DNA from 2 places in the Stenotrophomonas riyadhensis genome. Region 1 is predicted to be linked to the other one. Evidence: riboswitches for the same ligand, from Rfam matches in the RefSeq annotation. Region 1 holds a riboswitch; the other holds the start of a gene.
What was found. Region 1 has a riboswitch for cobalamin ahead of SriyCCGPB3_RS01020 (epoxyqueuosine reductase QueH). Riboswitches for the same ligand answer to the same signal wherever they lie in the genome.
Positions count from the first base shown of each region.

Region 2: linked by a shared signal. The riboswitch ahead of btuB (TonB-dependent vitamin B12 receptor) and the one ahead of SriyCCGPB3_RS01020 (epoxyqueuosine reductase QueH) in region 1 are both predicted to bind cobalamin.

Region 1 is NZ_CP155568.1:229,785-233,161, reverse strand. Features, by position in the region: gene SriyCCGPB3_RS01025 (nicotinate phosphoribosyltransferase) at 1-1,163, shown strand, start outside; cobalamin riboswitch at 1,297-1,526, shown strand; gene SriyCCGPB3_RS01020 (epoxyqueuosine reductase QueH) at 1,688-2,374, shown strand; gene pncA (bifunctional nicotinamidase/pyrazinamidase) at 2,431-3,057, shown strand; gene purU (formyltetrahydrofolate deformylase) at 3,169-3,377, opposite strand, start outside.
Region 2 is NZ_CP155568.1:498,488-501,864, forward strand. Features, by position in the region: gene btuB (TonB-dependent vitamin B12 receptor) at 1-1,712, opposite strand, end outside; cobalamin riboswitch at 1,828-2,050, opposite strand; gene SriyCCGPB3_RS02340 (histidine phosphatase family protein) at 2,193-2,771, shown strand; gene SriyCCGPB3_RS02345 (TfoX/Sxy family protein) at 2,863-3,225, opposite strand; gene SriyCCGPB3_RS02350 (GAF domain-containing protein) at 3,222-3,377, opposite strand, start outside.

The DNA of each region.
Region 1 (3,377 bases):
GCTGGCGCGATATCGTCGACCGGCTTGGCGGCCACCTGCCGGTGCGCATCCGCGCCGTGCCCGAGGGCAGCGTGGTGCCCACCCACCAGGCGTTGATGACCATCGAATCGACCGATCCGGCCGCGTTCTGGGTACCGTCGTACCTGGAAACGCTGTTGCTGCGCGTGTGGTACCCGGTCACCGTGGCCACCATCAGCTGGCATGCACGGCAGACCATTGCCGCGTTCCTGCAGCAGACCAGCGACGACCCGCAGGGGCAGCTGCCGTTCAAGCTGCACGACTTCGGCGCGCGCGGTGTCTCGAGCCTGGAGTCGGCCGCGCTGGGCGGTGCCGCGCATCTGGTCAACTTCCTCGGCACCGATACCGTCTCGGCCCTGTGCCTGGCCCGTGCGCACTATCACGCGCCGATGGCCGGCTATTCGATTCCCGCCGCCGAGCACAGCACCATCACCAGCTGGGGCCGCGAGCGCGAGGTGGACGCCTACCGCAACATGCTGCGCCGGTTCGGCAAGCCCGGCGCGATCATGGCGGTGGTATCGGACAGCTACGACATCTACCACGCGATCAGCGAGCACTGGGGCACGACGCTGCGCGATGAAGTGATCGCCTCGGGCGCCACCCTGGTCATCCGCCCCGACTCGGGCGACCCGGTGGAGGTGGTGGCCGAAAGCCTGCGCCGGCTGGACGAAGCCTTCGGCCACACCTTCAACGGCAAGGGCTACCGCGTGCTCAACCACGTGCGGGTGATCCAGGGCGATGGCATCAATCCGGACACGATCCGGGCGATCCTGCAGCGCATCACCGACGACGGCTACGCCGCCGACAACGTGGCCTTCGGCATGGGCGGTGCACTGCTGCAGCGGCTGGACCGCGATACGCAGAAGTTCGCGCTGAAGTGCTCGGCCGCACGGGTGGACGGTGAGTGGATTGATGTCTACAAGGACCCGATCACCGACGCCGGCAAGACCAGCAAGCGCGGCCGCATGCGCCTGCTGCGGCGTCTGGATGACGGCAGCCTGCACACGGTGCCGCTGCCGGCCAACGGCGACGACACCCTGCCGGACGGCTTCGAGGATGCGATGGTGACCGTGTGGGAGAACGGCCGTCTGCTGCACGACCAGCGCCTGGACGACATCCGCACGCGGGCCGCTGCGGGGCATTGAAGGTGCATTCCGACCGGGGTCAGAGCCCGCTGCGTGGCAGCGGGATCCGACCCCTTCCTTCCGCTGGGGTCGGATCCCGTTGCAGCGCAACGGGCTCTGACCCCTGCGCTCTTGACCCGCGCCACCAATAGGTCCACTTTGCACACGCCGAAGGTATCCCTCCCATCGCTCCGGCGCGGGGAGGGATTTAAACGGGAATCCGGTGAAGGCGCCTCGCGCGCCCATTCCGGAGCTGCCCCGCAGCGGTGAATGGAAACGAATCCTGCCAACAGCACTGGGCTCACGCCTGGGAAGCGGCAGGTAGTAGGTGGGCTGCGGCCCGTGTCCATCAGCCCGAATACCGGCCCCGGCCGGGGGACACGACCGTCCCCTGACTCGACCTGGAATCTCCGCGGGGAGGTTGCCGGGGCCGTCGTCGTCCTGCGCATGCGGGCCGCGCGGCCGCGCGCGTCCTGTTCACGGTATCCGGCCAGACCTGTTCACCCACGCGCTGATGCATGGGCCACCGCCGTTGCCGGCGGTCCATGCGGTACCTGACGATGACCGAGCTCCAACGCCCTACCCTGACCCTGCCCGCCGACGGCACGCGCCTGCTGCTGCATTCATGCTGCGCGCCCTGTTCCGGCGAAGTGATGGAGGCGATCACCGCCTCCGGGATCGACTACGCGATCTTCTTCTACAACCCCAACATCCATCCGGTGAGGGAATACGAGCTGCGCAAGCAGGAGAACATCCGCTTCGCCGAGCAGCACGACATCCCGTTCATCGACTGCGACTACGACACCGACAACTGGTTCAGCCGTGCACGCGGCATGGAAAACGAGCCCGAGCGCGGCATCCGCTGCACGATGTGCTTCGACATGCGCTTCGAGCGCACCGCGCTGTATGCGCACGAGCACGGCTACGACACCATCAGTTCGTCGCTGGGCATCTCGCGCTGGAAGAACATGGCGCAGATCAACGACTGCGGCATCCGCGCCGCCTCGCGCTATGAAGGCCTGCAGTACTGGGACTACAACTGGCGCAAGGGCGGCGGTGCCAGCCGCATGATCGAGATCAGCAAGCGCGAGCAGTTCTACCAGCAGGAATACTGCGGCTGCGTGTACTCGCTGCGCGATGCCAACCGCCACCGCCGCGAGAATGGCCGCGAGCGGATCAAGATCGGCCTGCTGTACTACGGGCAGGACGCTGAGACGCCGCAGGGCGATTGACGTGCAGGCATGGGGCGGCCACGCTGGTCGCCCCTTGAGTTCGCGCTGGACCCACCATGACTGCCCTGCCCGCCGATGTCGCCCTGCTGGTGATCGACCTGCAGCCGGACTTCATGCCTGGTGGCGCGCTGGCCTGCGACCAGGGCGATGCGCTGGTGGCACCGATTGCCGATCTGCTGGCACAGCGCCGCTACCGCACCGTGGTGGCGACCCAGGACTGGCACCCCGCCGACCATGCCTCGTTTGCCAGCCAGCACGCCGGCCAGCGCCCGTTCGAGACCATCCTGCTGCACGCGCAGCCGCAGACCCTGTGGCCCGACCACTGCGTGCAGGGCAGCGCCGGTGCCGCGCTGCACCCGGGCGTGGACTGGACGGTGGCCGACATGATCCTGCGCAAGGGCACGCGCCAACAGGTGGATTCGTACAGCGCCTTCCGCGAGAACCACGGGCCCGACGGCGAGCGCCCAGCCACCGGCCTGGCCGGCTGGCTGCACGAACGCCGCATCCGCGAAGTGCATGTGTGCGGCCTGGCCCGCGACTACTGCGTGCTGTGGAGCGCGCAGGACGCGGTGAAGTCCGGCTTCCGGGTAAAGTTCCTGTGGGACCTGACCAAGCCGGTGACCGAGGCCAACGACGCGATGGTGCGCGAGACGCTGGGCAAGGCGGGGATCTCGATCATCTGAGCCACCACCGCCGGGCACGGCCCGGCGCTACCGGTAATCCGACCCGAAACGGTAGTGCCGGCCGCTGGCCGGCAGCCTCGGGATCTCTGCGGTGCCGGCCAGCGGCCGGCACTACCGGAACACGACTGTACGGTGCCCATTGAGCAGGATGCGGTGCTCCACATGGCGGCGCACGGCGCGGGCCAGCACCAGCGATTCGGTATCGCTGCCCAGCCGCACCAGCTCGCGCGGCGCCATGGCGTGGTCCACGCGGGCCACGTCCTGTTCGATGATCGGTCCTTCGTCCAGATCCTCGGTGACGTAGTGCGCGGTGGCGCCGA
Region 2 (3,377 bases), 270 kb from region 1:
TCGGCGCGCAGGTCCAGCGTGCCGTAGCCGCCAACCTTCACCGAGTTGCTGGCGTTGTCATAGCGCTTGCCTGCACCCTGCACGGTCAGGCCGGCGCGGAAATCGCCGAAGCGGCGGTCGATGTCCAGGCGTGCGTTCTGCTGCGCGCGGCGCGGCAGCCAGTTGTCGAACTGGGTGCTGCCGTGGGTGCGGTTGCGCGGGTCGGTATAGCTCAGCTGCGCATTGATGTCGAAGCCGGCCAGCAGCATGCCACCGGTCAGCTCGGCACCGCGGATGCGCGCCTTCTCCACCTGCCGCATCTTCATCGTGGAGGCATCGTAGGTGATCAGGTCATCGATGCGGGTCTCGTACACGTCCAGGCCCCAGTGCCAGCCCTGGCCCTGCTGCGAAACGCCGAGATTGGCGCTCTTGGACTTCTCCGGCTTCAACGTCCGCACGCCGCTCCATGGGTCGTACAGGTCGCTGAAAGTCGGTGCCTTGAACGCCGTGCCGTAGCTGGCATTGACGCGCAGGCCGTGCTCCAGTTCCATCGCCCAGCCCACGCTGCCGGTGGCGTGGTTGCCGAACTGCTGGTTGTCGTCGTTGCGCGCGCTGGCCTGCAGCTGGTGGCGGCCGAAGCGACCCTGGTACTGCACGAACACGCCGGTGTTGCGGCGGCTGTCGACGAGGTAACCAGCGCTGCTGCCATCCAGGTTGTCTTCGCTCCAATCCACGCCTGCACTCAGCAGCTGGCCCTCGGCCACGCCGAAGTCACCCTGCAGCGAGGCGCTGTCGCGATGGGTCTGCGCGCTGCCGAACACCCCCGGTGCGCCGAAGTTGTCCGACTCGTTGTCACTGCGGCCGACGTTGGCGGTGAACGCCAGGCGTTCGGACGGGGTGTAGCGCACCTTGCCGGCCAGCACCTGCTGGCGGGTCTCCGAGTAGTTGTAGTAGCCGTCGTAGTGGTTCTTGCCGTCGGCACGCAATGCGCTGCCTTCCATGGTCCACTGGTCGTTGAAGCTGTAGCCGCCGCGCAGGCTCTTGGACAGGTTGCGGTAGCCGTCGCGGTCATGCTCGTCGGCAAAGCAGCCCGCGGAGAACACCGAGGAGGAGCCGCGGCAGGCATCGATGCCGTCGGAATGCTGGTAGGCGATGTCAGCGCCGAACCAGCCGCGTTCGGTGCCACCGCCGATGCCGCCACTGGCCTCGCGCAGGCCATTGCTGCCGCCACCGAGCTGGAAGTGCGGGGCGAAGTCACCCTGGTTGCGGCGGGTGAAGATCTGGATCACGCCACCGATGGCGTCGGCGCCGTACAGGCTGGACTGCGGGCCACGCACGATTTCCACGCGTTCGATCTGCGCCAGCGGCAGGTCCTGGTACATGGCCAGGCCGAGGTCGGCGCTGTTGATGCGCACGCCATCCACCAGCACCACGGTGTGGCCCGAGTTGGTGCCACGCAGGAACAGCGAGCTCTGCTTGCCCAGGCCGCCGGCATTGGTCAGGTTGATGCCGGCGCGGCCGCGCAGCAGTTCCTGCAGCGAGGTGGCCTGGCTGGATTCGATCTGCGCGCGGTCGATCACCTGGGCCGGCGCGATGCTGTCCTGCAGGGCAATCGGGGTGCGGGTGGCGGTAACCAGGATCTGGTCGAGCGCGGTGGTGTCATCGGCGGCCTGGGCCAGCGCGGGCAGGGCGGCCAGCACGGCCAGGGACAGCATTCGGGACTGCAGCTTCATGGGGGACTCCAGGTGCCACGCACGCCCGCGTGGCGAAGGGGAGGAGCCGCGAAGGCAGGCATGCGCCGACGCCGCAGCGCAGGCCGCGGTCATCCAGCGCCATGCCCACCGCATCGCGACCTGAGGCTTCCGGGCCGGTCTCCGGGCTTGCCGCCGGGTGGCGCGAGGCCACCGTCCAGGCGCCTTCCCATGCCTGCGGCACAGTGGCGTTGTTGCCTGGAACTGACGTGCTTACCGTTGCGGGGGCAGCGCCGGCCTGGCGTGGAATCACGCGTCACCGGCTTCCCGTTTCAACCTGCCGGCCGTGGCCGCAGGTCACCTGGAAGTGCGCGCAGTCTACGGCATCGCAGGCGGCCGGTAGCGTCGAGCCTGCTCGACTGCCTTTGCTGAGCCCTTAGAATGGTCCCTCGATCCCGTGGTGCCGTTGCCGATGTCCGCCCGTTTTCCGCTGTTCCCGCGTTGCCTGTACAGGACGCGCGCATGATCCTCGACCTGGTCCGCCATGCCGGCAACGGTCGCGATGAGTTCCTCGATGGCCGCAGCGATCCACCGCAGCTGGCCCGTCTGCCGCAGGAACTGGTCGACGCTTACGCCGCGCAGCCGTGGGAGCGGGTGATCAGTTCGCCGCGGTTGCGCTCGCTGCACACGGCGATGGCCCTGGCCACGCCGCGCGGGCTGGACGTGGAAGCGGACGAGGAATGGGAAGAGCTGGATTTCGGCGATTGGGACGGGCAGTCGCTGTTCGACCTGCCGGAGGACGCATTGGCGGCCTTCCATGCCGACCCGCATGCATTCCCGCCGCCGAACGGCGAAAGCTGGGGCCACTTCGAGCGGCGCATCGCGCGCGCGCTGGATCGCCTGCTTGATGATGACGATCCGGTGCCGACGCTGGTGGTCAGCCACGGCGGCCCGCTGCGCATGGTGCTGTCGCAGGTCTGCGGCCTGCCGATGTCGCTGTGCTGGGCCCTGCGCATCGACCACGGCACACGCCTGCGGGTGTGGCTGGAGCGCGGCGAGGTCGGGCTGGTGGGCGAACTGCTGGAGCTGCAGCAGCCCTGACCGCACTCGCCGGGCATGACCCGGCGCTACCGATCCCGCATCACAGTGGTAGTGCCGGCCGCTGGCCGGCATCCCCAGGAACGCGGAGGCCTCAATCCTCGTCCGCGCGCTCGGCCACGCCGTCCTCAGCGTCATCGTCAGCATCGAAGCGCTGCTCATGCACGGGACCCGAAACGGGGCCGGCCGCCTTCAGCGGATGCGCGGCGATGCGCGCTTCGTAGTCCTGCACCAGCGCATCACGCTGCGGCTCGCTCAGTTCCTGCCAGTGGCAGTCCAGCAGTGCGCCTTCCAGCGAGTACAACAGGTTCAGGCTGGGCTTGAAGCCCGCGCGCTTGACCTTGACGAAGGCGCCGACCGCGCCGATCGCAACCAGGTCCTCGCGGCTGCGCAGGCCAACCTGGCGCAGCCAGGCTGCACTTTTGGGGCCGATGTTGCGCAGCTTGGGCGCGCTCATCCCAGCGCCTCGACGAACACGCGGGCGATCGCCTCCAGGCCGGCCTGGTCATCGGCATCGAAGCGGCCCACCTTCGGGCTGTCGATGTCGAACACGCCGATCAGTTCATCGCCGCGCAGCAGCGGCACCACCAGTTCCGAGCGCGAGGCCGA